3 regions of the Serratia sp. LTN-2 genome follow, and region 3 is predicted to be linked to each of the others. Evidence: predicted binding sites of a transcription regulator. Region 3 holds the regulator's gene; each other region holds the start of a gene.
The links. Region 3 encodes PurR, which represses purine synthesis genes. Its sites were predicted from a motif close to CANGCAAACGTTTGCNTG; they were not measured.
Positions count from the first base shown of each region.

Region 1: the regulator PurR is predicted to act here: its motif matches at 7,301-7,318, upstream of AC6BYQ_RS17830 (NCS2 family permease).
Region 2: the regulator PurR is predicted to act here: its motif matches at 2,086-2,103, upstream of serA (phosphoglycerate dehydrogenase).

Region 1 is NZ_JCAXDO010000009.1:143,941-154,387, reverse strand. Features, by position in the region: gene ssb1 (single-stranded DNA-binding protein SSB1) at 1-199, shown strand, start outside; gene AC6BYQ_RS17870 (LysR family transcriptional regulator) at 260-1,174, opposite strand; gene AC6BYQ_RS17865 (MFS transporter) at 1,847-3,061, shown strand; gene AC6BYQ_RS17860 (3-oxoacyl-ACP reductase family protein) at 3,256-4,005, opposite strand; gene AC6BYQ_RS17855 (LysR family transcriptional regulator) at 4,132-5,049, shown strand; gene bhsA (multiple stress resistance protein BhsA) at 5,105-5,365, opposite strand; gene AC6BYQ_RS17845 (lipocalin-like domain-containing protein) at 5,561-6,004, shown strand; gene AC6BYQ_RS17840 (glutathione S-transferase family protein) at 6,001-6,669, shown strand; gene AC6BYQ_RS17835 (VOC family protein) at 6,717-7,124, shown strand; gene AC6BYQ_RS17830 (NCS2 family permease) at 7,458-8,819, shown strand; gene AC6BYQ_RS17825 (Na+/H+ antiporter) at 9,017-10,447, shown strand, end outside.
Region 2 is NZ_JCAXDO010000013.1:28,385-38,831, forward strand. Features, by position in the region: gene AC6BYQ_RS20800 (oxidative stress defense protein) at 1-89, shown strand, start outside; gene AC6BYQ_RS20805 (LysR family transcriptional regulator ArgP) at 138-1,031, opposite strand; gene rpiA (ribose-5-phosphate isomerase RpiA) at 1,236-1,892, shown strand; gene serA (phosphoglycerate dehydrogenase) at 2,186-3,424, shown strand; gene AC6BYQ_RS20820 (5-formyltetrahydrofolate cyclo-ligase) at 3,478-4,086, opposite strand; RNA gene ssrS (6S RNA) at 4,139-4,321, opposite strand; gene zapA (cell division protein ZapA) at 4,363-4,692, opposite strand; gene AC6BYQ_RS20835 (YecA/YgfB family protein) at 5,012-5,590, shown strand; gene pepP (Xaa-Pro aminopeptidase) at 5,646-6,959, shown strand; gene ubiH (2-octaprenyl-6-methoxyphenyl hydroxylase) at 6,964-8,130, shown strand; gene ubiI (FAD-dependent 2-octaprenylphenol hydroxylase) at 8,209-9,411, shown strand; gene gcvT (glycine cleavage system aminomethyltransferase GcvT) at 9,920-10,447, shown strand, end outside.
Region 3 is NZ_JCAXDO010000011.1:104,127-114,573, reverse strand. Features, by position in the region: gene AC6BYQ_RS19745 (cupin domain-containing protein) at 1-147, opposite strand, end outside; tRNA gene AC6BYQ_RS19740 (tRNA-Val) at 284-360, opposite strand; tRNA gene AC6BYQ_RS19735 (tRNA-Val) at 381-457, opposite strand; tRNA gene AC6BYQ_RS19730 (tRNA-Val) at 478-554, opposite strand; gene AC6BYQ_RS19725 (MATE family efflux transporter) at 737-2,113, opposite strand; gene AC6BYQ_RS19720 (riboflavin synthase) at 2,352-3,002, shown strand; gene AC6BYQ_RS19715 (I78 family peptidase inhibitor) at 3,057-3,350, shown strand; gene cfa (cyclopropane fatty acyl phospholipid synthase) at 3,424-4,575, opposite strand; gene punC (purine nucleoside transporter PunC) at 4,918-6,129, opposite strand; gene punR (DNA-binding transcriptional activator PunR) at 6,253-7,197, shown strand; gene purR (HTH-type transcriptional repressor PurR) at 7,194-8,219, opposite strand; gene cydH (cytochrome bd-I oxidase subunit CydH) at 8,544-8,633, shown strand; gene sodB (superoxide dismutase [Fe]) at 8,696-9,274, opposite strand; gene AC6BYQ_RS19680 (C40 family peptidase) at 9,473-10,291, opposite strand.

The DNA of each region.
Region 1 (10,447 bases), on a different contig from region 3:
GATGTTGGGCGGCCGCCAGGGCGGCGGCGCACCGGCCGGTCAGTCTGCCGGCGGCCAGGGCGGTTGGGGCCAGCCTCAGCAGCCACAGGGCGGCAACCAGTTCAGCGGCGGCCAGCAGCAGTCTCGTCCGGCGCAGAACAGCGCACCGGCGACCAGCAACGAACCGCCAATGGATTTCGACGACGATATTCCGTTCTGATATCCGGCCGTTTACAGCCAACAAAAAAGCCCCGCAAGGGGCTTTTTTGTTTTTGCAGCCTCAGCGCTCTGGCGATGAGGCCAACAATTGTCGGGCTGCGTTCAATACGTTGACCCGTTTTTCGTTTTTTTGCATCACCAGATAAACGTCGATATGCAATCTTTCATTCATTTGTGCATCCAGGTGGCGATAGCACAAGCCCGCCCGGGTGGATACGCACATCGATTGTGGCATCAGTGCCATGCCTTTTCCCCGAGCGATGCTGGCCAGCATGATCAGTGAATCATCGGGTTCCGCTTTGCGCTTCAGTACAAAAGGCAGTGATTGAAGGACATTTTCGCACTTATCATAAAAACCCGGGTTTGCACTGCGGGAGAACCAGTAGAGCGGCAGATCGACAACGTCGCGCAGCGATACGGTATCTTGAATGCTGGCGGGATGAGACGAAGGCAGCGCCAACATGAGCGGTTCTCGATACAACCAACGAAATTCAAAGGCTTCTTCGCCGTTAGGCGCTTTCTCGCCGACAAGCGCGATATCCAGATTCCCCCGAGCCAAGATCTGCAGTAACTGTTTTGACGTCAGTTGATGAGCGGAGATCTCATCGGCATCGATGAGCTTTTCCAAATGGGCATTGATGGTGGGGATCAGACTGAAATCCAGCGTACGCGTGACGCCGATTTTCACCGTGTCGCTCTCGACATTGAGTCGTTGAACCAAATGAGAAAGCTGATTAATGAGTTGTTTGGCTTGCTCCTCCAGTTTGATTCCCGCCTCAGTTAAATGTACCTGATGGGTATCGCGGGTAAACAGCGGGCAACCAATCACGTCCTCGAGGCACTGGATTTGCCGGGTCAACGGCGGTTGCGTCATTCGCATTCTTTCGGCTGCCCGGCGAAAATTCAGCTCGTGTGCGACGGCGAGAAAGCACTGCAACTGCTTAATTGTGGGTAGTTTTTCATTGAAAATCGTCAATTACGGGCTCCGACGTCATTCGACCTGACGCTGATTGGCGAAAGGTGGGCGATAGCAAATAAAATCCAGAATCAACACGTCGGGTACAGCGGTATTCTATTTTTTGTATCAGATTACCTGAACGGTTGTTATATTTCCATAACATTATTGATACAAAAGTTATATTACAAAACTAACAATTCTCTAATGTTATTGGTTTGTTATTGTGAGCTCTCTGAACGCCCTGTTGGAGGTTTATACCTTTCGTGACGCTTTGCCCACTGAAATATCATGTAAGCAAGCCGAAATTAAAATGGCCGAAGACTTTATTACTTACTGTGAAATAAGGCTTTTTAAGCCGCTCTGACTGGAAAGTAACTGATGAGAATAAAATAAATAATGTCATAGAAGACATAATACTTGTCCCGATCCATTGTCGTACTACGGAATAAGAATCTTGGTGAAAGAGGCTCTACGCTGATGCCATTCTTCATGCTCTATTGTCATTCAGCCAAACCATAATATCGATTTGAACAAAATTTTTGCCTATGACGACGATCTCTCTGATATTCCGATGCTGTCAGCGACGGGCAAGCCCGTTTGTGTAGGCGAACATTCAAACCTGGCGGAATATGCGCGCCGGAATAATTGGAACATGCTGGCGGAAAATGCTCCCAATTAATTGAGGATACGATGAAAAATTTATCGAGTGACAATCAGCCATTGAGCATTAAAACCTGGTTGGCATTGGTGATCTTGGCCCTGTCCACGTTCACCATTGTTACCACTGAATTAGCGCCTATCGGCCTGTTGACGCCGATGGCCGAAGGCCTGCACCAGTCAGAGTCGATGATCGGTCTGACCGTCACGCTCTATGCGTGGGTTGGCGCGATCAGCGCGCTGTTGTCTTCGCTGTTTCTGGGTAACTTGCCTAAGAAGCTGCTGTTGCTGACGTTGACGCTGATCATCCTGGTCTCCAACAGTCTGTGCGCCATGGTTGAAAATTACCACTGGTTACTGGCTGCCCGCGTGATCGGCGCTTTGGCGCACGGCGCATTCTGGGCGATGATCGGTGCAACGGCGGTATCGCTGGTGCCGACAAGATTCATCGGGCTGGCTACGTCCATCGTTTTCGGTGGCGTCTCTGCGGCCAGCGTATTCGGTGTGCCGCTGTCGAATTATATCGGGCTGAACGTCGGCTGGCGGCCTGCTTTTTGGTTGATGTCTCTGCTGAGTGTGATTGCATTGGTGGGAATTGCTTTGGTCGTGCCGAAGGTGAAAGCCAGTAGCGCCCTCGGCTTCGAGGCATTGGCTCGCGTATTGCGTTCAGGCGCGCTGTGGCGCATCTACGGTGCGACTTTGCTGGCCATCACGGCGCATTTCGCTGCATTCACCTTTATTGAACCCTGGTTGCACAGCGTTGGGGCAGTCACTTCCAACATGATCCCGGTGATGCTTTTCGTTTTCGGTATTGCCGGCCTGGCGGGCAACTTTGTCACCGGCGTGTTTATCGACAAATGGTTGAAACCGATGGTGGTGCTGTCTGTCGTGCTGATCGCCGCAACGCTGCTGACCCTTGGCCAGATCGGCAACAGCCTGACGAGTGCGGAAATTCTGGCGTTGGTGATCGTCTGGGGCCTGGCCGTTTCCGGCATCTTCGTCGGTTTCCAAACCTGGGTGCTGCGCCTGGCCGGTGAAAATGCGTTCCCCGCTTCAGCGATTTACGTCTCCTTCTTTAATGGTGCCATCGGCTGCGGCGCGTTGGCGGGAGCATGGCTGGTGTCGTTGTACAGCATTCCTGCGTTATTGATGATCGCGGGTATCGCCATTGCGCTCTCGTTGCTGCTGATTGCGATGATTCCGGTAAAAGCTGAACAAGTGGTGGTGTTGGTGGGAGAAGCGTCATGAGTGACGCTGGCAACAACATAGATGACTGGGCAGTATGGCATTGGCTGTAATGACAAGAGAATTTCAAAGTTGTCGATTCAAAAAAGGTATCGAGTGTGGCATTAATGTGATTAAGCCAAATAATGCTTCCTTATTTAATGATATTTTTTCTATAAAAAAGCCCCTTCACGGGGCTGTTTGCATTTCAGAGATGGTTATGCAGAGAAGCCACCGTCGATGCTCAGGCTGGCGCCGGTGATATAACCCGCCTGCGGGCCGGCCAGGTAGGCGACGAAGCCGGCGATCTCTTCATCTTTGCCGTAGCGGCCGATCGCCATCAACTGCTTGAGTTGATCGGCGAACTCGCCGGCGTCCGGGTTCATCTCGGTGTCCACCGGGCCGGGCTGCACGTTATTGACGGTGATGCCGCGCGGGCCGAGATCGCGCGCCATGCCTTTGGTCAAACCGACCAGGGCCGATTTGCTCATCGCATAGACCGCGGCGCCGCCGAACGGCACGCGCTCGGCGTTGGTGCTGCCGATGTGGATGATGCGGCCGCCGTCGTTCATGTGGCGCGCCGCTTCCTGGCTGGCGACGAACACGCTGCGCACGTTGACCGCCAGCATGCGGTCCAGGTCGTCCAGCGCCAGCTCTTCGGTGCCGCCCAGCGTAAATACCCCGGCGTTATTCACCAGAATATCCAGGTTGCCGAAGAGGTTCACCGCCTGGCGCACCGCCTGCTGCAGCGCCGCCGCATCGGCACTGTCGGCCTTGATGGCGAGGGCTTTGCCGCCGGCGGCGGTGATGGCGTTCACCACCGCGTCGGCGCGATCGGCCGAGGCGGCGTAGGTAAAGGCGACGGCGGCGCCTTCGCTCGCCAGCCGTTTAACGATGGCGGCGCCGATGCCGCGCGAGCCGCCCTGAACGAATGCGACTTTACCTTGCAGAGTTTGTGCTGTGGTCATGCTGTGTCTCCAGAGTGGGTAAGGGAAAACCGTTACGGCCAGTATCTGGGATCGCCCGCACGGTAACTAGCCACAAAGAGCTATAATCAGTTCAAACCATAAGTTTAAAATCCATAGAGGAAAAACATGCTGGGACATCTGGAGTGCTTCGTCAGCAGCGCGGAAAACGGCAGCTTTTCCGCCGCCGGCCGCAAGCTGGGCATCAGCCCGGCGGCGGTGAGCAAGAATGTCACCCGGCTGGAAGCGGTGGTTGGCGTGCGGCTGTTTCAGCGCAATACCCGCAAGCTGATCCTCACCGAGGCGGGGGAGCGTTTTCTCAGCGAGGTGAGCGGCGGATTGCAATCGATCCAGTGCGCATTGAAAGGGCTGAGCAGCGGCGGCGGCGCGGCGGCCGGCGGGCTGAAGGTCAGCATGGGCACCGCCTTTGGTCTGCATTTCGTCTTGCCGATGCTGCCGGACTTTCTGGCGCGTTATCCGGCGATCGTGCCGGACTGGCATTTCGACAACCGCCAGGTCGATCTGATCGGTGAGCACTTCGATGCGGCATTGGGCGGCGGCATCGAATTGGCGCAGGGCATCATCGCGCGTGAGCTGGCGCCGGCTCATGGGGTGTTGGTGGCCTCGCCGGAGTATCTGCGGCAGCGGCCGCCGCTGACGGAGCCGGAGCAGTTGGCGGAACATGCGGGCATCTTTATCCGCTCGCCGCAAACCGGGCGTATCCGCCATCAGCCGCTGCGCAACGCGGTCAATGAGCAGCGGGCGCCGGCGATGTCGGTCACGATGACGGTCAACGAACCGGAAGCGGCCGCGCGGGCGGCGGAGATGGGGGTGGGCATCGCGCTGATCGGCATGCCGAATGCGGCGCCTTATCTGGAAAGCGGCCGTCTGGTGCGGGTTCTGCCGGGCTGGTATGTCGATCGCGGCAGCGTCTACCTCTATTTTCCCACCACCAAATTTTTGCCGACCAAAACCCGGGTATTCGTCGATTACATCACCGAGCAGTTTCGCCTGCAGAAGCTGGCGGCACGCTTTGATGCCCGCTAAAACGAGAAAAGCCCCTTGCGGGGCTTCTTTCTTCCGTCGGTTAGCTGTTCGACGATCAGTTGAAGATTTCTGCGGTGCCGTACAGTTTGTTCTGACCGCCGGCGGCGACGATGCGGTATGAGCTGGCGCCCGATGCGGCGGCTTTGCTGGCCAGTTCGCTTTCCAGCGCGCTCAGGTTGGCGGCGCCGCTCACGGAGACTACGCCGATTTTCTGAGCGTCTGCGGCAGGCTGGCTGGTTGGCAGGTCAGCGGCGAAGGTAGCGAAAGAAGCGGTAGCCAGCAGTGCAGCGGTAGCAAAAATTTTGACGTTTTTCATGATGTATTCCTCAGCGTATTGATTGGGTGAGAGCTCGTTGTCTCTCGATGTGTTAAATAGTAGTGCGGCAGGTCGGAATAAAAAATCGGAGAGTTTTGAGTATTTCATTCAAATAAATTGATTATTTTTCACCCGCTGGCGCGCGGTAAAAATCATCACTACCCTTTACAGACGATCCTTAACCGGAGAAGACTGATGACGGTAAACGCGTTTATCGGCAGCTGGGCGCTGGTGTCGTCGGCGTTTAAAAATCAGGATGGCGAGTTGAATTATCCGCTGGGTGAGCAGGTGTTGGGGCGCATCCACTATGAGGCCAATGGCACGATGGCGGCGCAGCTCTACAGCGCCGTGCGGCCGCGTTTCGCCGCCGCTGATTTGGCGCAGGGGTCCGAACGCGAGATCCATACCGCTTTCATCAATATGATTTGCTACTTCGGCCGCTATCAGGTGGAGGAAAGCGAGCTGCAGGTGGTGCATCAGGTCGAAGGCTGTTCGTTCCCCAACTGGATCGGCAGCCGTCAGGTACGCTTTTACGCTTTCAGCGGCGATCGGCTGACGTTGCGCACGGTTCCGCTGCAGCTCGGCAACGGCTTGCAGGTTGGCGAGCTGGTGTGGCAACGGACAGGAGCCTCGTCATGATCATTGTTCATCATCTCAATCACTCGCGTTCGCAGCGCATTCTGTGGTTTCTGGAAGAGCTGGGCGTGCCCTATCAGGTGCAACGCTACGAGCGCGATCCGAACACCATGCTGGCGCCGCCGGCGCTGAAAAAGATCCACCCGCTGGGCAAATCGCCGGTGATCGTCGACGGCGATCTGACGCTGGCGGAATCCGGCGCCATTATCGAATATTTGCAGGAAGCCTATGACGCGCAAGGCATGTTCATGCCGACCGATTTCCACGCGCGTCAGCAATACCGCTACTGGCTGCACTACGCGGAAGGATCGCTGATGCCGCTGTTGGTGATGAAACTGGTGTTCAGCCGTCTCGGCCAGCCGCCGATCCCGTGGCTGCTGCGGCCGGTGGCGGGCGCGATCGGCAAAGGCGTGCAGCGCGAATACCTCGACAAGCAGATCGCGCCGCACTGCGAGTACCTTGAGCAGCACCTGAACAAGGGCAGCTGGTTCGTCGGCAACGACTTCAGTGCGGCGGACATCCAGATGAGTTTCCCGCTGGAGGCGATGGCGGCGCGCGGCGCGCTGGACAATTGCCCGAAACTGCGCGGCTTCCTGCAGCGCATTCATGCCCGGCCGGCCTATCAACGGGCGCTGGAGCAGGGCGGCCCTTACGATCTGCTGAGTTAAAGCGATGGGCTATACTCGATGAGGTCATTCTTCATCGGAGGTAGCCCATGGCTACGCAAATCTTCGTTAATCTGCCCGTACGCGATCTGCCCGCCTCGATGGCGTTTTTCACCCAGTTGGGATTCAGTTTCAACCCGCAATTTACCGACGATACCGCCGCCTGCATGGTGGTCAGCGATACGATTTACGTGATGCTGCTGACCCACGACAAATTCAGCATGTTTACCCCAAATCCGATCGGCGACGCCAGGCAGGCCACCGAGGTGTTGGTTTGTCTGTCGCAACCCAGCCGGGCGGCGGTCGACGAACTGGTGCGCAAGGCGATCGCCGGCGGCGGCAATACCTACCACCAGCCGCGGGATTATGGCGTGATGTACGGCCACGGATTCCAGGATCTGGACGGCCATATCTGGGAGCTGATGTACATGGATCCCAGTGCGGTGCAGACGCAATAATGTCGTCGTGGAAGATGTCGCTCGGGGCGTCCGGTCGCCCCGTCTTTTCGTGCAGAAGCCATTCCCGTCATTTTCTGCATAATTTGCCGCGATCTTTAGTTGATTAGACGCCAGGGAAGGCAGGATAATCGTTTGCCTTGAATAAACCACCATAAATCACCCGTACCGCGCGCTGCGAGTTAAACGTTTGCCTTGGTGCGCATCGCCGTTGGCGGTGCGACGGAAGGGCAAGGAAGCGGAACGTGACGTAAACGATTACGTGGCGATCAGGCGCGGGCGAGATTACAGGCCTGCTGCGACGGGCCGATTCATGAAACACAGGGGAAGTAACCTATGTCGAACTCTCAAGCGAACCACGCCGCAAAACCAACCGGCGGGCTTGATGGCTATTTTAAAATTTCCGCGCGCGGCAGCAGCGTGCGCCAGGAAGTGGTGGCGGGGCTGACCACCTTCCTGGCGATGGTGTACTCGGTGATCGTAGTGCCGAGCATGCTGGGCAAGGCGGGTTTCCCGCCGGCGGCGGTGTTCGTCTCCACCTGCCTGGTGGCTGGTCTGGGATCGCTGTTGATGGGGTTGTGGGCTAATCTGCCGATGGCCATCGGCTGTGCGATCTCGTTGACCGCTTTCACCGCGTTCAGCCTGGTGCTGGGCCAACACATCAGCATCCCGGTGGCGCTGGGCGCAGTGTTCCTGATGGGCGTGCTGTTTACCGTCATCTCGGTGACCGGCATTCGCGCCTGGATCCTGCGCAACCTGCCGATGGGCGTGGCGCACGGCACCGGCATCGGCATCGGCCTGTTCCTGCTGCTGATCGCCGCCAACGGCGTCGGCCTGGTGGTGAAGAACCCGCTGGATGGCCTGCCGGTAGCGCTCGGTGCCTTCACCTCCTTCCCGGTGGTGATGACGTTGGTCGGTCTGGCGGTGATCTTCGGGCTGGAGAAACTGCGCGTGCCCGGCGGCATTCTGCTGGTGATCATCGCCATTTCCATCATCGGTCTGATCTTCGATCCGGCGGTGAAATACCAGGGGCTGTTCGCCATGCCGAGCCTGGCGGACGCTGATGGCAAATCGTTGATCTTCAGCCTGGATATCATGGGCGCACTGCAGCCGGTGGTGTTGCCGAGCGTGCTGGCGCTGGTGATGACCGCGGTGTTCGACGCCACCGGCACCATCCGCGCGGTGGCCGGGCAGGCCAACCTGCTGGATAAAGACGGGCAGATCATCAGCGGTGGCAAGGCGCTGACCTCGGATTCCCTGAGCAGCATCTTCTCCGGCCTGGTGGGCGCCGCACCCGCCGCCGTCTACATCGAGTCCGCCGCCGGCACCGCCGCGGGCGGCAAGACCGGCCTGACCGCCACCGTGGTCGGCATTCTGTTCCTGCTGATCCTGTTCCTGTCGCCGCTGGCCTATCTGGTGCCGGTCTATGCCACTGCACCGGCGTTGATGTACGTCGGCCTGCTGATGTTGAGCAACGTCACCAAGCTGGACTTCAACGACTTCGTCGATGCGATGGCCGGCCTGCTGTGCGCGGTATTCATCGTGCTGACCTGCAACATCGTCACCGGCATCATGCTGGGCTTCAGCTCGCTGGTCATCGGCCGCATCTTCTCCGGCGAATGGCGCAAGCTGAACATCGGCACCGTGCTGATCGCCGTAGCGCTGGTGGCGTTTTACGCCGGCGGCTGGGCGATTTAATCACGCCTCGTTTCCCTCGCCCGGCGGGCGGGGGAAGCATGCACGGCATCTCCCTTCTTAAGATAAGTCTTCTTCTGCTCTGCACCGCGTTTTGAAAGGCACAACAAGCTTTAACCGCTGTAAAAAAAGTGATCTACTATCGGGACCAACGCAGGCCCTGAGCCGATGTCGTCTGAATCGTAGAGTCTAAGGAAAGCATGGAAATCTTTTTTACAATCCTCATTTTGATCCTGGTGGTCTCCCTGTCCGGGGTGGTGACGCGCATGTTGCCGTTCCAGGTGCCGCTGCCGCTGATGCAAATCGCCATCGGGGCGCTGTTGGCCTGGCCGCACTTCGGGCTGCACGTCGACTTTGATCCCGAACTGTTCCTGGTGCTGTTCATCCCGCCGCTGCTGTTCGCCGACGGCTGGAAAACGCCGACGCGCGAGTTCCTGCATCACGGGCGTGAAATCCTCGGCCTGGCGCTGGTGCTGGTGCTGATCACCGTGGTCGGCGTCGGCTATCTGATCTACGCCATGGTGCCGGGCATTCCGCTGGTGGCGGCCTTCGCGCTGGCGGCGGTGCTGTCGCCGACAGACGCCGTGGCGCTGTCCGGCATCGTCGGTAAAGGGCGCATTCCCAAGCCGATCATGGGCGTGCTCGAGGGCGAGGCGCTGATGAACGACGCCTCCGGCCTGGTGTCGCTCAAGTTCGCCATCGCGGTGGCGATGGGCACCATGGTGTTCACCGTGGGCGGCGCAACCCTGGAGTTCCTCAAAGTGGCGATCGGCGGCCTGCTGGCCGGTGTGGCGGTCACCTGGACCTACAGTAAATCGCTGCGGGTGATGAGCCGCTGGAGCGGCGACGATCCGGCGACCCAGATCGTGTTCCTGCTGCTGCTGCCGTTCGCCTCTTATCTGATCGCCGAACATATCGGCGTCTCCGGCATCCTGGCGGCGGTAGCGGCGGGGATGACCATCAGCCAGTCCGGCGTGATCCGCAACGCGCCGCTGGCGATGCGCCTGCGCGCCAACAGCGTATGGGCGATGCTGGAGTTCGTGTTCAACGGCATGGTGTTCATCATGTTGGGCCTGCAGCTGCCGGGCATTCTCGAGACCTCTATCCTGCAGGCGGAGCTGGATCCGACGATTCAGACCTGGTACCTGTTCGCCGACGTGGCCACCATCTACGCCGCGCTGCTGGTGCTGCGCTTCACCTGGCTGTGGGTAATGAAGAAAACCAGCAACCGCTTTATGAAAAAGCGCCCGCTGCAGTTCGGCGATTACAGCACGCGTGAGCTGTGGGTGGCGTCGTTCGCCGGGGTGCGCGGGGCGATTACCCTGGCCGGTGTGCTGTCGATACCGCTGTTGTTGAGTGACGGCACCGCCTTCCCGGCGCGCTATCAACTGGTGTTTATCGCCGCCGGGGTGATCCTGCTGTCGTTGATCGTCGGCGTGCTGGCGTTGCCGCTGCTGCTGCGCGGCGTGCAGGTCACCGACAAGAGTGCCAGCAAGCAGGAGGAGCGCATGGCGATCGCCATGGCGGCCGAAGTGGCGATCGAGAGCGTGAATAAAATGGAAGAGCGCCTGGTTGCCGATACCGAAGAGAACCTCGATCCGCAGGTATTGAAAGAAGTCAGCTCGCGGGTG
Region 2 (10,447 bases), on a different contig from region 3:
ATGCGGCGCAGACCTATGAACAGCAAAGCATTCACTTCGACGATCAGGTGGATGTGGTGTTCGAGCTGCAGCGCAACGCCGCGCAGTAAGGGTGTGGTATTGAAGAAAAGGTTCGCTGTGGCGAACCTTTTTTCGTTTTAATCCTGGCGCAGCACCTGGTGACCGTGTTCCAGCAACGCATCGGTCACTTTACGCATCATGCGGCTTTCCGGCGCGAAGCGGTGCCAGTACAGCATGCGGCGCTGGTACAGCCCCGGCGTCAGGTCGATCAGTTCACCGGATTCCAGCTCCTTTTCGATCTGCAGATGCGGGATCATACAGCAGGTGGTGCCCTGGCGTGCCAGCTGCACGAAGGCTTCCGATGAGTTCACGATGTGGCAGGGCACGCTGCCCGGCGACAGATCGAAGTTCTGCTGCAGGAACGCCTGGTGCATGTCGTCGAGATGGTCGAAGGCCACCGCCGGTGCTTTCAGCAGCGCGGAACGGGTGACGCCGTTGGGGAAGTAGCGCTCGGCGAAGCCGCTGGAGGCCACGAACAGGTAGTCCAGCGCCCCCAGCCGATCCACCAGGCAGCTCGGCAGCGGCTGCGGCTGAATACTCACCGCCCCCACCACTTCACCGCGGCGCAACCGCTCTTGGGTGCGGGTTTCATCTTCCACCTGCAGATTCAGACGAATGGGGGAGTCCGCCAGCACCGGTTTCAGCGCCGGCAGCAGCCAGGTCGCCAGACTGTCGGCGTTGACCGCCAGCGACAGCAGCAGCGGCGTATCGACGCCGGTGTCGTTGCCCAGCCACTCTTCTTCCAGCAGCTCCACCTGATGCAGCAACGCCAGCAGCTTTTGCCCTTGTTCGGTCGGGCGCGGCGGCACGGTGCGGACCAGCAGCGGCTGGCCGAACAGGTTTTCCAGCTGTTTGATGCGTTGGGATACCGCCGATTGCGTGATGCAGAGTTTTTGAGCGGCGCGCTCGAAGCCGCGCTCACGGATCACCGCGTCCAGCGCTTGCAGCGTACGATAGTCTGGGCGTTTCATCGGAAAGATATCCCTTAAATTAGAATGATACCGGCACTATGCCACATTTTGCGCGCGGCGCAGGTGGAAAAATCACGCCACCAACTCGCCGCAAAGCGGGTAAAAATGCGGGATGCGGTAAATAAGTGTGATCCTGCCGGCGTGAAAAACAGCGTTTTACCCTATAATACGCACACGTTTTCGTACAGAGGCAAGGGACATATTATGACGCAGGACGAACTGAAAAAAGCGGTAGGCTGGGCGGCACTGGAATACGTAACGCCGGGCACCATCGTCGGGGTTGGCACCGGCTCGACCGCTTCCCACTTTATTGACGCGCTGGGCTCCATCAAGCACCAGATTGAAGGCGCGGTGTCCAGCTCCGACGCCTCCACCGCCAAGCTGAAAAGCCTCGGCATCCACGTATTCGACAGCAATGAAGTGGACTCGCTCGATATCTACGTGGACGGCGCGGACGAAATCAATGGCCATATGCAGATGATCAAGGGCGGCGGCGCAGCGCTGACGCGCGAGAAAATCATCGCCGCCATCGCCAAGAAATTCATCTGCATCGTCGACGCCAGCAAACAGGTAGACGTGTTGGGCAAGTTCCCGCTGCCGGTGGAAGTGATCCCGATGGCGCGTTCTTACGTGGCGCGCGAGCTGGTGAAACTGGGCGGCCTGCCGGAGTATCGCCAAAACGTGGTGACCGACAACGGCAACGTGATCCTGGACGTGCATAACCTGAGCATCACCGACGCCATCGCGCTGGAGAACAAGATCAACGGCATCGCCGGCGTGGTGACCGTTGGGCTGTTCGCCAACCGCGGCGCGGACGTGGCGCTGGTCGGCACGTCGGAAGGCGTGAAAGTGGTCAAATAAGCCGCCATGGCCTGTGGCCCGGTCATGCCGGGCCGCAAAATTTCTTCGGTTAAAATATCTTTTCTGAAAAGCGGCAAATTTGGTGACTTATGTCACATTGTGAAAACTGACTCCCCAAAGCTTCTGCCGAAAACTTTCCCTATGGCATTTTCTGCCAGAAACCGCCAGGAACGCTGCGCCTTGTCCTGCCGGGCAGGCAATCGTTTGTATTGCCGCCCGCGTTATTTTTGTTATGTTGGATGGGAGCTGTGTCGCAACAGCCGCTTCTGAAGTCTGAACATAGGGTCGGGTAAATGGCAAAAGTATCATTGGAGAAAGACAGGATTAAATTCCTGTTGGTGGAAGGGGTTCATCAGAGCACGGTAGACAATCTGCGTGCCGCCGGTTATACCAACATCGAATACCACAAGGGTGCGTTAGACACCGAATCGCTGAAGGCCTCCATCCGCGATGCGCACTTCGTCGGCATCCGATCGCGCACGCATCTGACCGAAGAGGTCTTCGCCGCCGCAGAAAAGCTGGTGGCGGTGGGCTGCTTCTGTATCGGCACCAACCAGGTTGATCTGAACGCAGCGACCAAGCGCGGTATTCCGGTCTTCAACGCCCCGTTCTCCAATACCCGATCCGTGGCCGAAATGGTGCTGGGCGAGCTGTTGTTGATGCTGCGCGGCATTCCGGCCGCCAACGCCAAGGCGCACCGCGGCGTGTGGCACAAACTGGCCGTGGGCTCTTACGAGGCGCGCGGCAAAAAATTGGGCATCATCGGCTACGGTCATATCGGCACCCAGCTGGGCATTCTGGCCGAAGGGCTGGGCATGAAGGTGTTCTTCTACGACATCGAGAACAAGCTGCCGCTGGGTAATGCGCAACAGGTGCGTCATCTGTCCGATCTGCTCAATATGAGCGACGTGGTAACGCTGCACGTGCCGGAAACGCTGGCCACCAAGAATATGATGGGTGCAGAAGAGCTGGCGCTGATGAAACCGGGCGCCATTCTGATCAACGCCTCGCGCGGCACTGTGGTGGATATCCCCGCGCTGTGCGATGCGTTGGCCAGCAATCATCTGGCGGGGGCGGCGATCGACGTCTTCCCGGAAGAACCGGCGACCAACAGCGATCCGTTCAACTCGCCGCTGTGTGAGTTCGACAACGTGCTGCTGACGCCGCACATCGGCGGCTCAACTCAGGAAGCGCAAGAGAACATCGGCGACGAAGTGGCCGGCAAACTGGCGAAGTATTCCGACAACGGGTCGACGCTGTCGGCGGTCAACTTCCCGGAAGTGTCGCTGCCGGCGCATGGCCCGAACGCCAGCCGCCTGCTGCACATTCATGAAAACCGTCCGGGCGTGCTGACGCAGATTAACCAGATCTTCGCCGAAGAGGGGGTTAACATCGCCGCGCAGTACCTGCAAACCGGGCCGGAAATCGGCTATGTGGTGATCGATATCGAAGCGGAAACCGCGCGCGCCGACGCCGCGCTGCAGCGCATGAAGGCCATCGACGGCACCATTCGCGCCCGTCTGCTGTTCTGATTCGGCGGCATGCCGCAATGAAAGAAAAAGGCCGGATTGATTCCGGCCTTTTGCTATTTGGGCTCGCGCCACGCCCAGCTGCAGAGCGGGGTGAGGATCTCCGGCAGCGGGATATCCCAATGCTCGGTCGGCAGGCTTTCCACCTGTTGGCAATCATGGGCCAGGCCGATGGGATAGGGGCCATCGCTCTGCCAGTTTTGCAGGGTGCGATCGTAAAAGCCGCCGCCCATGCCCAGACGCTGGCCGGTATGATCGAACGCCACCAGCGGTGTCAACACCACGTCCAGCTCGCCCAGCGGCAGCACCTGGCGCACATCGAGGTGCGGCTCGAGAATATTGAAGCGGTTGCGCACCAGCGGCGTTTCCGGCGCATAGCGTAGGAACAGCAAGTGCCCCGGGCTGAACGGATGCAGCACCGGCAGGTAAACCCGTTTGCCGAGCGTCCACAAACGCTCGATTAGCGGCCCGGTATCGAGTTCGCCGTCAAACGACAGGAATACCGCGATGCTGTGCGCCGCCTGAATACGGCCGTGTGCGACGAGACGTTCGGTTATCTTTTCTGCGGCAAAGCGTTGCTGGCCCGGCGTAAGTTCGCGCCGACGTTGGCGAATGAGTTGACGAATGGCTTGGCGCTGCTGCGCGAATTGGGGTTGAAAAGGCATCGTATCAGGCTTGCTCAGTGTGGCGTTCAGCACACATAAACCGCTGAGAAGGGGAATCTCCGAGATGCCGTCGCAGGCTGTAACCCTTGAACCCATGGTTCAAGGTGAACGTGCCGTCGCAATCTTAAGGCTTCTCGGCGCACCGAGCGTGCTCACCGATCGCGGAGCAACACATTCTGTTTGTACTAAATATCGGCTCAGGGGACTGGCCCGCTGGCGAACATCTCAGAGAAATTTTGTACTCGTTGCTGAAAACTGTGATTTCAACAACTTAAGTTATTCGAATTGCACATCCTGACGTTCAGAGATGCGACCTTGTTCAAGCAGCGCTTGTTCAATGGTCTGCTGCAGCATCCGTATGCGTTGTTCCATATTGGACGCATAATCACGGGTTTTCAACCGTTCTTGAGCAAGTTCGTGACAGACGTTCAATGCCGCGATGAAAACCAGTTGCTCAGTATTGGAGACTCTAGTGCGAACTTTTAGATCTTGCAACCGTTGGTTAAGATCGTCCGCCGCCATATTCAACGCATCTTGTTGTTCTGGCGGGCAATTGACTCTTAACGAGCGGCCAAAAATTTGAATATCTACCGGTTGTGCAGACATGCCACCTTCCTGCCTAAATTTCGCGCCAGCCTTGTCCGCCCTGGCCGGGCCGTCAAAGCGGGCGCCACTATATATACCTCGGTACCAAGATACAACCCCTTTTTCAGTACCTGGTTGTAATCTACTGCGGCAGACATCGCCAGTCAAAAAAGGGTTTCAAAATGCGTATTTACCGCACTTTCGTCACCCGCCGGCGCAGTGTGAGACCTGCCACATCACGATTATAACTAGCCACTGAGGTGTCGCGCTTATCTGGTATAGCGACGGACCTTGGTGGTAGCATACCACGAACTTATCCTGCCAACGATGACGAATGCGCATGTCTATACAGAATACATTTCCAAGTTACCAATCTTTGACCGTGGCCCTCAACCAACAGTCGGTGGCGTTGACCGCGGCAGAAATGCACGGCCTGATCAGCGGCCTGCTGTGCGGCGGCAGCCGTGATGCCGGCTGGCAGGCGCTGGTGCACGATCTGACCAATGAAGGCGTCGCCTTCCCGCAGGCGCTCAGCCAACCGTTGCAGCAGCTGTATGAAGCGACGCGTGAAACGCTGGAAGACGACGAATTCCTGTTCCAACTGATGCTGCCCGAAGGGGAGATCGTCAGCGTGTTCGATCGCGCCGACGCGCTGGCCGGTTGGGTCAACCACTTCCTGCTCGGTTTGGGCATGATGCAGCCGAAGCTGGCCCAGGTGAAAGACGAGGTCGGTGAAGCGATCGACGATCTGCGTAACATCGCGCAGCTGGGCTACGACGAAGACGAAGATCAGGAAGAGTTGGAACAGTCGCTGGAAGAAGTGGCGGAGTATGTGCGGGTCGCCGCCATCATGTGCTACGGCGAATTCACTCGTCACAAGCCGACGGCGCCGGAAAATATCAAACCGACGCTGCACTAAACGTTCTATCGCCCCTCCGCCGGCGGTGCGGATGGCATGATTTCAGGAGAAGGTAATGACTCAGCAGGAATTCAACAACCGCCGTCAGGCGCTGTTGGCGAAAATGGCGCCGGCCAGCGCGGCGGTTATTTTCTCTGCGCCGGAAACGACGCGCAGTGCAGATTCAGACTATCCCTACCGGCAGAACAGCGACTTTTGGTACCTGACCGGCTTCAATGAGCCGGAAGCGGTGCTGGTGCTGATCAAAAGCGACGAAACGCACAACCACAGCGTGCTGTTCAACCGGGTGCGCGACCTGACGGCGGAAATCTGGTTTGGCCGCCGTCTGGGGCAAGACGCCGCGCCGGCGAAGCTGGGCGTGGATCGCGCGCTGCCGTTCGATGAAATCAATGACCAGCTGCACCTGCTGCTGAATGGCCTGGACGTGGTCTACCACGCGCAGGGCGAATACGCCTACGCCGATCAGATCCTGTTCGGCGCGCTGGACAAGCTGCGCAAGGGATTCCGCCAGAATCTGCAGGCGCCGGCCACCGTCACCGACTGGCGGCCGTGGCTGCACGACATGCGGCTGTTCAAATCGCCGGAGGAGCTGGCGGTGATGCGCCGCGCCGGCGAGATCAGCGCGTTGGCACATACCCGCGCGATGGAAAAATGCCGTCCGGGCATGTTCGAATACCAGTTGGAAGCGGAAATTCATCATGAATTCACCCGCCTAGGCGCCCGTTACCCGTCTTACAATACCATCGTCGGCAGCGGCGAAAACGGCTGCATCCTGCACTACACCGAGAACGAGAGCCAGATGCGCGACGGCGATCTGGTGTTGATCGACGCCGGCTGCGAGTATCAGGGGTACGCCGGCGACATTACCCGCACCTTCCCGGTCAACGGCAAGTTCAGCCGGCCGCAGCGCGCAGTGTACGACATCGTGCTGGCGTCGCTGCTGCGTGCGCTGGAGCTGTTCAAACCCGGCACCAGCATCCGCGAAGTCAATGACGAAGTGGTGCGCATCATGGTGGTCGGGCTGGTGGAGCTGGGCGTATTGAAAGGTGAAGTCGACCAGTTGATCGCCGAGCAGGCCCACCGTCAGTTCTTTATGCACGGGCTGAGCCACTGGCTGGGCCTGGACGTGCACGACGTCGGCCATTATGGCACGCCGAGCCGCGATCGGCTGCTGGAGCCGGGTATGGTGCTGACCGTGGAGCCTGGGCTGTATATCGCGCCGGATGCGGACGTGCCGGCGGAATACCGCGGCATCGGCATCCGTATCGAAGACGACATCGTGATCACCGCCGACGGCAATGAAAACCTGACCGCCACCGTGGTGAAAGACGCCGATGCCATCGAAGCGTTGATGGCGGCGGCAAGGTAACGGAATGAGTGTAATTATCGTTGGCGGCGGTATGGCGGGCGCGACGCTGGCGCTGGCCATTTCGTCGCTCACTCAGGGAAGAATGGCGGTGGATCTGGTCGAGGCGACTCGGCCGGACGACCGCAGCCACCCGGGCTTTGACGCTCGCGCCATCGCGCTGGCGCAGGGCACTTGCCAACAGTTGGCGCGCATCGGCGTTTGGCCGGCGCTGCGCGATTGCGCCACGCCGATCACTCAGGTGCACGTCAGCGATCGCGGCCACGCCGGGTTTGTGAATCTGCAGGCGCAGGATTATCAGGTCGATGCGCTCGGCCAGGTGATCGAACTACACGACGCCGGGCAGCGGCTGTTCGCGCTGCTGGCGAAGGCGCCGGGCGTCACGCTGCACTGCCCCGCGCGGGTGGTGGACGTTATTCGCACCGCAGAGCGGGCGGAAGTGCTGCTGGACAATGGCCGACGCCTGGCCGGGCAGCTGCTGGTGGCGGCCGACGGCTCGCGCTCGGCGCTGGCGCAGGCCTGCAATATGCAGTGGCGGCAGGAGGACTATCCACAGTTCGCCACCATCGCCAACGTCACCACGGCGGAAGATCCGCAGGGGCGCGCCTTCGAGCGCTTTACCCGTTACGGGCCGCTGGCGCTGTTGCCGATGTCGCAGGGGCGCAGTTCGCTGGTGTGGTGCCATGCGCGCGAGGATCGCGCCCAGGTCGACGCCTGGGACGACGAGCGCTTTATCGCCGAGCTGCAACAGGCTTTCGGCTGGCGGCTGGGGCGTATCCTCAAGGCCGGCAAACGGCACAGTTACCCACTCGCTCTGCTGACTGCCGATCGCCATGTCAGCCACCGGCTGGCGTTGGTAGGCAACGCGGCGCAGACGCTGCACCCGATCGCCGGGCAGGGGTTCAACCTCGGCCTGCGCGATGTGATGTCGCTGGCGGAAGCGGTGAACAGTGGCGAAGACGCCGGCGGTTATGCGTTGCTGAGCCGCTATCAGCAGCGGCGGCAACAAGATCAGCAGGCGACGATCGGCGTGACCGACGGCTTGATCCATCTGTTCGCCAACCGTTACGGCCCGCTGGTGGTTGGCCGCAATTTGGGGCTGATGGCGATGGAGCGTTTGCCCGCAGTGCGCGACGCCTTCGCCAAGCGTACGCTGGGCTGGGTGGAACGTTAAAGACATAGTCGGGCGCGTTGGCGCGCCCAAAGCGCGGTGCGTCAAGACGTCGCGCGTTATTTAAGGAAATCGAGCAGCATGCAATCATTTGACGTGATTATCGCCGGTGGCGGTATGGTGGGGCTGGCGTTGGCCTGCGGCCTGCAGGGCAGCGGGCTGCGCGTGGCGGTGCTGGAGCAGCGACAGCCGGAGATGGCGCCGCCGTCGGAACAGCCGGCCCTGCGCGTCTCCGCCATCAATGCCGCCAGCGAGCGTTTGCTGCAGCATATCGGCGTATGGGACGACATTCTCCAGCTGCGGGCCAGCGCCTACAACGCAATGGAAGTGTGGGATCGGGACAGCTTCGGCAAAATCGCCTTCCGCGGCGACGAATGCGGCTTCAGCCATCTCGGCCACATTATCGAAAACTCGGTGATCCAGCAGGCGCTGTGGAAGCGCGCCGAAAGCCTGTCGGACATCACGCTGATCACTCCGGCCGCGCTCAAGCAGGTGGCGTGGGGCGAGAACGACGCCTTTATCACGCTGGAGGATGGCCGCATGCTGACCGCCCGGCTGGTAATCGGCGCCGACGGCGCCCAGTCGTGGCTGCGTCAGCACGCGGATATCCCGCTGACCTTCTGGGACTATCGCCACCATGCGCTGGTGGCCACCATCCGCACCGAAGAGCCGCATCAGGCGACGGCGCGGCAAATTTTCCACGGCGACGGCATTCTGGCGTTCTTGCCGTTCAGCGATGCGCATTTGAGCTCCATCGTCTGGTCGGTCGCGCCGGAAGAGGCCGAACGCCTCAAGCAGCTGGAGCCGGAACAATTCAATCGCGAACTGGCGATGGCCTTCGATATGCGTTTGGGCGCCTGCAGCCTGGAAAGCGAACGGCTGGCGTTCCCATTGACCGGCCGCTATGCGCGCAGCTTCGCCGCGCACCGCCTGGCGCTGGTGGGCGATGCGGCGCATACCGTGCATCCGCTGGCCGGGCAGGGCGTGAACCTGGGCTTTATGGACGCCGCCGAGCTGATTTCCGAACTGCGCCGCCTGCAGCGGCAGGGCAAGGATATCGGCCAGCACCTCTATCTGCGCCGCTATGAGCGCCGCCGTAAACATGGTGCGGCGGTGATGTTGGCCAGCATGCAGGGTTTCCACGAACTGTTCGACGGCAACCATCCGGCCAAAAAGCTGCTGCGCGACGTGGGGCTGCGGCTGGCGGACAGCCTGCCGGGCGTCAAACCGAAGTTGGTGCGTCAGGCGATGGGCCTGAACGATCTGCCCGAGTGGCTTGCCTGACCGCCCGCCTTCTGCGAGCCCGCATCGGGCTCGCGCTTCTCGCCTTATGCCATCGTCTTTCCTTATATAACCCTTCATTTGAAATAATCTAATTTCAGCCGCTTTTTATCATTACTTTTTCTAATTCCATGTTCGGTTATCAAAAGTCAGGATCCCATGCCCGGCCGTCGGTTTGTTATATAAGTTCGGAGTTTTGCCGCTTTAATTGTTAATTTTGTGCCTTAAAGCGCATTTTTCCAGTGAAAAACTCTGCACACTAGCCCGGCATTTTACCGCCCCGGAACGGCGATGAGCCTATTTTAACTTATGGTTAATGTGGTCGTTCGGTGATAAGTTCGAGGGAAAGGTATCGTTTGCGTCACGGCGGTTGCACGCAGTTTCCGCCCGTCCCGGCGCAGCATTTGTGTTGAGCAGTCAGTGCGCCATGGCGATCGGGCCGCGAGCCAGGCTCCGCCGCATTGCGTGGCAGCACCCTAACTTCTAGCGACCGAGTGGAAAGAGGGAAAAGATGGCAAAGCAAACCCCACTGTACGACCAGCACGTGGCGTGCGGTGCGCGCATGGTAGACTTTCACGGCTGGATGATGCCGCTGCACTACGGCTCGCAGCTCGATGAGCACCACGCGGTACGTCAGGATGCCGGCATGTTCGATGTGTCTCACATGACCATTGTGGATCTGCACGGCGCCCGCACCCGCGAGTTTCTGCGTTACCTGCTGGCGAACGACGTCGCCAAACTGACCCAACCCGGCAAAGCGCTGTATACCGGCATGCTGAATGCCTCCGGCGGCGTGATCGACGACCTGATCGTTTATTTCCTCACAGAAGACTATTTTCGCCTGGTGGTGAACTCCGCCACGCGCGACAAAGACCTGGCCTGGATCGAAGAGCACGCCGCGCCGTATGGCGTAGCGCTGACGGTGCGCGACGATCTGGCGCTGATCGCGGTGCAGGGCCCGCAGGCCAAAGAGCGCGCCGGTACCCTGTTTACCCCGGAACAAAAAAGCGCGGTCGAAGGCATGAAGCCGTTCTTCGGC
Region 3 (10,447 bases):
CGCGTGCGGGGGCTTTTGCAGTTGGCCGAAGGCGCCGACCTCGAACCGCACTTCCGCCGCCGGCGCACCGTCGCTCATCACGCCTTCCCGGCGGGCAAGGCCATTGTCGAGCGGTAAAAAGGCGGTTTTGGCGGTGAAGGTGGTCATGTGGCGTTCCTGATAGCTGATAGCTGATAGCTGATGGCGGTGGCGCGACGCGAACGACATGAAAGACTCGGGCGGTCGGGCAGAGACGAAACAATGAGAAGTATAACGCGACAGGGGGAGAGATGAATCAGCAATATGGTGCGTCCGAGTGGACTCGAACCACCGACCCCCACCATGTCAAGGTGGTGCTCTAACCAACTGAGCTACGGACGCACTGCACTGCTTCTGAAATTTGGTGCGTCCGAGTGGACTCGAACCACCGACCCCCACCATGTCAAGGTGGTGCTCTAACCAACTGAGCTACGGACGCACTGCACTGCTTCTGAAATTTGGTGCGTCCGAGTGGACTCGAACCACCGACCCCCACCATGTCAAGGTGGTGCTCTAACCAACTGAGCTACGGACGCATCTTTTCCTGTCTGTCATGGCTGACAGCGGGGACGAATATTAACGAGCTACCCGCGCGCTGGCAAGGGGAAAAGCGCAATTTTATTCGGTATTTCACGCGATTGCTGAGGTTGTGCGCAGTCCGGCGTTTTTTTCCGCAAACCGCAGCCCGACCGGGGAGGAAACCGGCCGGGCTGTGGGTTCAGCGTGTGGATCGCTGCAGGATGACGGTGGTCGGCTGTTTCTGCAGCCAGCGCATGCGCAGCGCCATCATGATGGCGGCGAAGGTCAGACCGATGATAAAGCCGATCCAGAAGCCGCTCGGCCCCATCGCCGGCACCACCACATCGGTCAGCGCCAGCAGATAGCCGCTCGGCAGGCCCAATACCCAATAAGCGATGAAGGTGATGAAAAAGATCGCGCGGGTATCTTTATAGCCGCGCAGCACGCCGCTGCCAATCACCTGAATAGAATCCGAGATTTGGTACAGCGCCGCCAGCAGCATCAGCTGCGAAGCCATCGCCACCACCGCCGGGCTGTCGTTGTACAGCAGGGCGATAGGCTCGCGGAAGGTGGCGGTAAACAGTGCGGTGCAGACGGCCATGGTGATGCCGACGCCGATGGCGGAGTAAGCGGCGACGCGCGCGCCTTCGACCGAACCTTCCCCCAGACGGTAACCGACGCGAATGGTGGCGCCGACGCCCAGCGACAACGGCAGCACGAACATCAGCGCGCTGAAGTTAAGCGCGATCTGGTGGCCGGCGACCGCGACGATCCCCAGCGGCGAAACCAGCAGCGCCACCACGGCGAACAGCGTGACTTCGAAGAACAGCGCCAGCGCCACCGGCATGCCGATGCCGATCAGGCGCTTCAGCGCCGCCCAGTCCGGGCCGCCGAGATCGCCGGCCTGGCGTTTGATATCGCGCTGCGACGGCGCGCGCTTCACGTACCAGCGCATCATCAGGAACATGATCCAGTAGACGCTGCCGGTGGCGACGCCGCAGCCGACGCCGCCCAACTCCGGCATGCCGAACTTGCCGTAGATGAAAATGTAGTTGATCGGGATATTCACCAACAGGCCGAGGAAGCCGATCACCATGCCGGGCTTGGTTTTGGACAGCCCTTCGCACTGGTTGCGCATCACCTGGAAGAACAGGTAGCCCGGCGCACCCCACATGATGGCGTGCAGGTAGCCGACGGCCTTGTCCGCCAGCTGCGGATCGATGTTGTGCATCATGTCGATGACGAACTTGCAGTTATACAGCACGACGATCAACAGCAGCGAGATGCCGGAGGCCAGCCAGAAGCCCTGACGCACCTGGTGGGCGATGCGATCGCGCCGCCCGGCGCCGTTGAGCTGGGCGATAACCGGGGTCAGGGCCAGCAGCAGGCCGTGGCCGAACAGAATGGCCGGCAGCCAGATCGAGGTACCGACCGCGACGGCCGCCATGTCGGTGGCGCTGTAAGCGCCGGCCATGATGGTATCGACCACGCCCATGGCGGTTTGCGATATTTGCGCGATGATGACCGGGATAGCGAGAGCCAATAAACTACGCGCTTCAATTAAGTACTTCTGCACGCATACACCTTTCTATTTATATATGTGGGAGGGAGGGCTGCCGCGAGAGGACAACAATTAAAATAGCGGAATTTTGTCAAAAAGATTGTACCTGCTCGGCGTCGTTAAGCAAACGCCGCAGATAAATAGTTATTAAATGCGCAGGCAGCCGATTTTTGCCGCTGCGGATTTGGTTTTCCGCGCCAACTGGGGCAAACTGCCGGAAGCGTTTTAACCTATTTAGCAAGAAGAGGCACATATGTTCACCGGTATCGTACAAGGCACCGCGCCGCTGGTCGCCATTGATGAGAAACCCAATTTCCGCACCCACGTGATCGAGATGCCTGCAGAACTGCTGCCGGGGCTGGAGCTGGGCGCGTCGGTGGCCCATAACGGCTGCTGTCTGACCGTGACCGCGGTGGAAGGCAACCGCGTCAGCTTCGATTTGATCAAGGAAACGCTGCGCCTGACCAACCTTGGCGATTTGGCGCTGGGCGACATTGTCAATATTGAGCGCGCGGCAAAATTCAATGATGAAATTGGCGGGCATTTGATGTCCGGCCATATTATCTGCACGGCGGAAGTGGCCAAAATTTATACGTCGGAAAATAACCGCCAGGTATGGCTGCGCATGCCGAACGCGGAATTGATGAAATATGTGCTGCACAAAGGCTTCATCGGCATCGACGGCATTAGCCTGACCATCGGCGAAGTGGTGAATAACCGTTTTTGCGTGCACCTGATCCCGGAAACGCTGGATCGCACCACGCTGGGTAAAAAACGTCTGGGCGACAAGGTGAACATCGAGATCGATCCGCAAACCCAGGCGGTGGTGGACACCGTCGAGCGCGTGTTGGCCAATCGCGAAGCGACGCTGGCGGCGGCGATGGCGCCGGCGCACAAAGACTGACCGCGATTCTGGCGTTGCCGCCGGAATCGAATCATAAGCAGAGAGGAGAAACGCGTGAAGTTTTATGGGAAAACGTTGTTGTTAACCGCGTTGTTGGCGCTGAGCGCCTGCAGCAGTTCACCTGAGCAGGGTGCCGGCGCGCAAATGGCCGATGCGGACGATACCTGCGGCGCTTCGCAGTATCAAAACTACGTCGGCAAGCCGATGACTTCGCTGGAAGGCGTACGGATCGAATCCAAAGTGCGAGCCATTCCGTATAACTCCGCCGTTACCATGGATTTCAACCTGCGCCGTCTGAACTTCCTTGGCGATAGCAACGATAAAATTATTCGCGTTTACTGCGGTTAACCCGCAGGGTCCGAAAGCGCAAAAAAAAGCCCCGGCGATGTTGTTGCCGGGGCTTTTTTTATCGGGAAAGCGTTCAGCGGGAGACGCGAATCCCGCCTTCAACGCCTTTCGGGCTGAACACCACCTGCCAGAGCTGCAGATCGCGCGCCCGGAACGCACCGGCACAGGCGTTCAGGTAATAACTGAACATCCGCTCGAAGCGCTCGGAATAGCGCTCGGCGAGCTGTGGCCACGCCTGTTTGAAACGCTCGAACCAGGCCATCAGCGTGCGGTCGTAATCGGCGCCGATGTTGTGCCAATCTTCCATCACGAAGTGGCCTTCGCTGGCCTCGGCGATATGGCTCACCGACGGCAGACAGCCGTTCGGGAAGATATATTTGTTGATCCACGGATCGACGTTCATGTCGGTCTTGTTGGAGCCGATGGTGTGCAGCAGGAACAGCCCGTGCGGCACCAGATTGCGCTCTACCACGTTGAAATAGGTGCGGTAGTTTTTCGGCCCGACGTGCTCGAACATGCCGACCGAGACGATGCGATCGAACTGCTGATGCAGGTCGCGGTAATCCTGCAGCAGGATCTGCACATCGAGTCCGGCGCAGCGCGCCTGAGCCAGCTTCTGCTGTTCGGCGGAAATGGTCACGCCAACCACCGACACGCCGTAGTTTTTCGCCGCGTAGGCGGAGAGGCCGCCCCAACCGCAGCCGATGTCCAGCAAGCGCATGCCCGGCTGCAGCTGCAGTTTCTCGCAGATCATCCGCAGTTTCGCTTCCTGCGCCTCTTCCAGCGTGGTGGCGTCTTTCCAGTAGCCGCAGGAATATTGCATGTAAGGATCGAGCATCAGGGTAAACAGATCGTTGCCGAGATCGTAATGCTCTTTGCCGACGATCCAGGCGCGCTTTTTCGATTGCAGATTGGTCAGGCGCGCGGCGGCGATACGCAGGGTATCTTTCAGGTGGTGGGGGAGTTTTTTCTCCAGCCCGGCGCTGACCACGCGCTGGAAGAACATATCCAGCCGCTCGCACTCCCACCAGCCGTCCATATAGCTTTCGCCCAGGCCCAACGAGCCTTGCTGCAACACGCGTTTAAAGAATTCGGGGTTTTTAACCTGAATATCGAAGGGGCGCGAACCGTTGATTTCAATGCCGGCCAGGCCGAGCATTTCATGCGCGATACGGTACCACTGATTGTCCTGGATACTCAGATCTTCTATACACGATGAACTCATAGCTTCTCCATCACCTTCTTCTGACTGATGACCCGTTAGGAAACAGCTTAGACAATTTCTGCGGGTGCATACGTTTACCGGCGGAAAATAGGCCCGCGGCGTCTGATATCCGACTATGAACAGAGGAAATTTTAAGAAGCTACCCGGCGCAAATGGCGCGGGATGAACGCATCCTTAAAAAGAGTGTGACGCAAGACGCGTACACAAGCGCTAATTGAGATATAAAGATTATAAGGTGTTACTTTACAAGGTTGTTTTTGAGTATAGGCGTGCGGAGGCGTCGACTCAACAGTAAATCGCACTCGGCACGCATATTCTTTAAGTGATTATTAAGCTTGGCAATTATGACGCTGAGTTAGCATGTTCCCGCTGCGCCTTTTGCTGCGCATCGGCCGTTTTCCCCCGCTGCAGGAAATACCCCAGCGCGGCCAGAATCACCGTAGACACCATTACCGTCACCGTCGCCAACAGCGGCTGGGCAATAAACGCCGATACCAGCATGCTCGCCACAAAACACAGCCCCAGCTGCAGCGTATTTTGCAGCGCGGCGGCTTTGCCGCTGCTTTCCGGGAACGGCATCAGCGCATTCGCCACCATAATCGGGTAGCCGGCGCCATTGACCAGCGCCATCACGCAGAACGGGATCAGCAGCGTGGTGAGCGTCGGAGAGGTCAGCGTCGCCACCAGATACAGCGCCACCATGCTGACACCATAAGCTACCAGCAGCCACGGCAGCAGAGTTTTGCCATTGATGCGCTTGAGCGCGGCGCGGCAGCCGTAGCCGCCCAGCAGGAAGGCCAGCGTTTGCGGCACATAGCTCAGACCGATGTCGCTCGGGCTATAGCCCATATCGCCGAGGATAAACGGCGAACCGGTCAGCCAGGCGAAGAAACCGGCCGAGCAGGCGGCGTACATAGTGACGTTGCCGCTGAACACCGGAGATTTCAACAGTTGCCAGAAGCTGACGCCGTTTTTTGGCGCGTCGGTGGCGGGTTGCGTTTTGGCGCGCTCTTTGAGCATCAACGTCGGCAGCAGCAGCAGCGCGGTGATCACCAACAGCGCGGCGAAGATCGCCCGCCAGCTGGCGTGGTTCAGCAGCCAGGCGCCAAGCAGCGGGGCCAACGCCGGTGACAGCGCCACCAGCGGCATTATGGTGGCGAACACGCGGTTGGCCTGACCTTCACGATAACGGTCGACCACCAGCGCTTGCCAGATGGCGGTGGCGGAACAGACGCCGACGGCCTGAATAAAGCGCAGGATCCACAGCTGCAGGGCGTTTTCCACCCACAGCATGCCGAGGCAGCCGAGGGCGAACAGCGTCAGGCCAATCAATAATACCGGTTTACGCCCCAGGCGATCGGAGAGCGGCCCCCACAGCAGCTGCGCGAAGGCGAAGCCGGCCAGGAAGATGCTCAGGCTGGCGCTCACGGCGCCGGCGGAGATTTGCAGTTCTTCGCGCATGGCGCCGAAGGCAGGCAGATACATATCGGTCGCCAGATAACCCAACATGCTCAGGCCGGCGAGGTAGAACATAAAGCCAAAAGAATTTCGCATGGTATTTCTCGTTAATATTTTAGTGTCGCAGGTTTTTAGCGCCGGCCAGTGTATCCGGCTGGATCTCTGCTTGTGAAACGGTAATATTTGCAAAGTGCTGTTAAAAAAATTGAAGGCAAAGCGATGTGGTCTGAATATTCACTTGAAGTCGTCGACGCGGTAGCGCGCACCGGCAGTTTCAGCGCGGCGGCGCAGGAGCTGCACCGGGTGCCGTCGGCGGTGAGTTATACCGTGCGGCAGCTGGAGCAATGGCTGGCGGTGCCGCTGTTTGAGCGGCGTCACCGCGATGTGGAGCTGACGCCGGCCGGTGCGTTGTTTATCAAGGATGCGCGAGCTGTTATCAAAAAAATGCTCGACACCCGCCGGCACTGTCAGCAGGTGGCCAACGGTTGGCGCGGTCAGCTGAATATCGCGGTGGATATCATCGTCAAACCGCAGCGCAGCCGCCAGCTGGTACTGGATTTCTACCGCCATTTCCCCGACGTCGAGTTGATGCTGCAACCCGAGGTGTTCAACGGCGTCTGGGATGCGCTGGCGGACGGCAGGGCGGACATGGCGATCGGTGCCACGCGTGCGGTGCCGGTCGGCGGCGGTTTTGCCTTCCGCGACATGGGCTATATGAACTGGCTGTGCGTAGTCAGCCCGCAACACCCGCTGGCGCAGCTGGCGGGGCCGCTGCACGACGATCAGTTGCGGCCGTACCCTTCGCTTTGTCTGGAGGACACCTCGCGCAATTTGCCCAAGCGCGTCACCTGGACGCTGGATAACCAGCGGCGGCTGGTGGTGCCGGACTGGACGTCGGCGCTCGACTGTTTGTGCGCCGGGCTGTGCGTCGGCATGATGCCGGCACATCGGGCGCTGCCGCTGGTGCAGCGCGGTGAGCTGAAGGCGTTGCAGCTGCAGCAGCCGTTTCCCGCCAGCCCTTGCTGCCTGACCTGGCAGCAGGATAAACCGTCACCGGCGATGAGTTGGCTACTGGCGTATCTGGGCGATGGGGAGACGCTGAATCAGGAGTGGCTGAGCGAGGCGGCACCGGAAGCCGTGCAGGCTTCCGGCTCAGGGGATTAGCGGCGGTAGTCGATGAACGGGCCATCGGCGACCGAGCGGCGTTCGATCAGCTTCGGATGCACTTCGATCACCTGCGACTCTTCGCGCTTGCTGATGATGCGATCCAGCAGCATGGTGAAGGCCATTTCGCCCAGGCGTTCTTTCGGCTGATGAATGGTGGTCAGCGCCGGGGTGAAGTAGCGGGCGTTGCGCACGTTGTCGTAGCCGATTACGGAAATATCCTGCGGCACCCGCAGCCCCAGTTCGTCGGCGGCGCAGATGGCGCCCATCGCCATGATGTCGCCGCCGCAGAATACCGCAGTCGGCCGCTGTTTTTGCGACAGGATCTGGTGCATCGCCTTGTAACCGGATTCCGGCTCGAAGTCGCCCTGCACGATCCACTCTTCGCGAATGTCGATCTGCGCTTCCTGCAGCGCCTTCATAAAGCCTTGATGACGGCCGCCGCCGGTATTGCGCGACAGCTGGCCCGGGATGGCGCCGATATCGCGGTGGCCGCGTTCTATCAGGTAACGGCCGGCCAGATAGCCGCCTTCGAAGGCGTTATCGATGATGGTGTCGGTGAAGTCGCCGCGCGCCGCGCCCCAGTCCATCACCACCATCGGGATGTTACGGTAGTCTTCCAGCATGCCCAGCAGCTGATCCGGGTATTCGGAACACATCACCAGCAGGCCGTCGACGCGCTTTTGCGCCAGCATCGCCAGGTAGGCGCGCTGTTTGTCCAGGTTGTTGTGCGAGTTGCACAGGATCAGGGTGTAGCCTTTGCTGTAGCAACTGTTTTCCACCGCTTCGATCACTTCGGCGAAGTAGGGGGCTTCACTCGAGGTGGCCAGCAGGCCGATCGACTTGGTGTGATTGACTTTCAGGCTGCGCGCCACGGCGCTCGGCGAGTAGTGCAGTTCTTTGATGGCGGCCCACACGGCCGCTTTGGTCTCTTCGGCGACGAAACGAGTCTTATTGATGACGTGCGAAACGGTGGTGGTGGAAACGCCCGCGCGTTTGGCCACATCTTTAATCGTTGCCATGTAAGGAATGACTCCTGAACTCACATGTTTACAGCATGTAAGTGTGATGTTAATCGTTTGCCTACGTAGATCCTTCTCCAGAGAAGCGAAAACTGAGTTTTTAGTGTGTTGAAGTCTTCAGCGCTTAATCAGGAGGGGCATGGATGCCGGTACGCAGTTGTGAACTGCGAATTTTGTCGCATATTGAGCAAAAGTGGAAGAGGTAATCGATATTATAAACCGGGAAATGATAACAAGATTTTATCGGCGAACTGTGGGAAAATGATTTGACGTACTAATTGTACGCCTTTTATCCTTAGGAAAGCCCATTTTAAAGGAGTTGTCATGGATACCGAATTGAAGATGTCGCTGTTCACCACCGTTTGCGCGCTGGCGGTCATTATCGCTTTCAGCTTCGTTGCCGCGTTGAACTGATTTCCCTCCGGCGCTAAAAAAGGCGCAGCTTGGCTGCGCCTCGTCACATCAGAAACCGGTGCTTACGCTAGGTTTTCCGCTGCGAAGGTCCAGTTGACCAACGCCCAGAAGTTTTCCAGGTATTTTGGACGCGCATTGCGGTAATCGATGTAATACGCGTGTTCCCACACGTCAACGGTCAGCAGCGGTTTGTCTTCACCGGTCAGCGGGGTTGCCGCGTTAGAGGTGTTGACGATCGCCAGCGCGCCGTCCGGTTTTTTCACCAGCCAGGTCCAGCCGGCGCCGAAGTTTTTCACGGCGGCATCGGTGAACTGCTCTTTGAACGCAGCGAAAGAGCCGAAGGACTTGACGATCGCCGCCGCCAGTTCGCCCTGCGGTTCACCGCCGCCCTGTGGCGACAGGCAGTGCCAGTAGAAGGTGTGGTTCCACACCTGCGCCGCGTTGTTGAACACGCCGCCGTTAGAGGTCTTGATGATCTCTTCGAGCGATTTGCCCTCGAACTCGCTGCCTTTCACCAGGTTGTTCAGGTTAACCACGTAGGTGTTGTGGTGTTTGCCGTAGTGGTATTCCAGGGTTTCGGCGGAGATGTGCGGCTCGAGCGCGTTTTTCTCATACGGTAATGCAGGTAATTCAAACGACATTGCTTCCTCCTTTACAGCGCCATGTGCTTCCCGCCGGGGCGAGAGCCGGATGGGCCGTTTTTTATTGTGGTCATTCAATCTTAACAATTTTCATCATAAAAAACAGGAGGAAAAGCGAGAAATGCGCGTGGGGAAGTGCGATGGGCGATAGCTTGAGCAGGCGGTTGCGACCGGGCCGCAACCGCGCAGAGCGGGAAATTAACGAATGGTTTTCGGCGTCACTACGCGGCGTGCGCCGATGTAGTGGTTCTGCCAATAGTCGTTGTCGAGCTGGCTGATGCGGATCTCTTCGCCGGTGCGTGGCGACTGGATGAATTTGCCGTTGCCGAGGTAGACGCCGACGTGGTCCGCCACGCCGCGGTTGTTGATGCGGAAGAACACCAGATCGCCGCTTTCCAGCTCGCTTTTCTTGATCGGCGCCGCGTCGCGCAGGTGATACATCTCGTTGGCGGTGCGCGGCATCTTGATTTTCACCACGTCTTTATAGGCGTAATAGATGAGGCCGCTGCAGTCGAAGCCGGTGCGCGGCGAGCTGCCGCCCCAGCGGTAAGGTTTGCCCATCTGGCCCATCAGCTTGGCCATCGCGGTCTGTTTGGCGTGCTGGTAGCGTTTCTTGTGCGCCGGGCTGAGTTTCAACGGCTTTTCTTCACGCGCCAGCTTGGCGGTGGCCATGCCGGCTTCGCGGTGGCGGCCATAGCCTTTTTTGTAGCCCTTTTTCGGCGGGGTGACTTTAATCTTGGCGGTTTTCTGCGCTTTGGCCTTGGGTTTGGCGCTGACGATCTTTTTCGCGCTTTTCTCGCTTTTGGCCTTGGCGGTCTTGGTTTTTTTCTCGGGAGCCGTCACTTTGGCTTTCTTGGCGGCTTTATCCGCTTTCTTTTTTCTGCGGTCATCGGGCCGCGCTTCATTGGCATGGCTTTTACGCTGCTCGGCGGCAACACGCGCCTGTGGCGCAGCGTGCGCCAAATTGAAGAAGAGCTGCGTAAACAGCAGCGCAAAGAGCGTAAGAATTAAACGCATGTCGACGTCACCAACCTTGGCCCCGAAACGGATATCGAAAGAGTTACAGTATTCCCGAATTTCGCCATATAAAACAGCGAAGAACTCAGAAATAATAATCCATATTGTGAGAAAACGTTAATGACATTTTTTTTGGTTTAAAATCAGCCTGTTGGT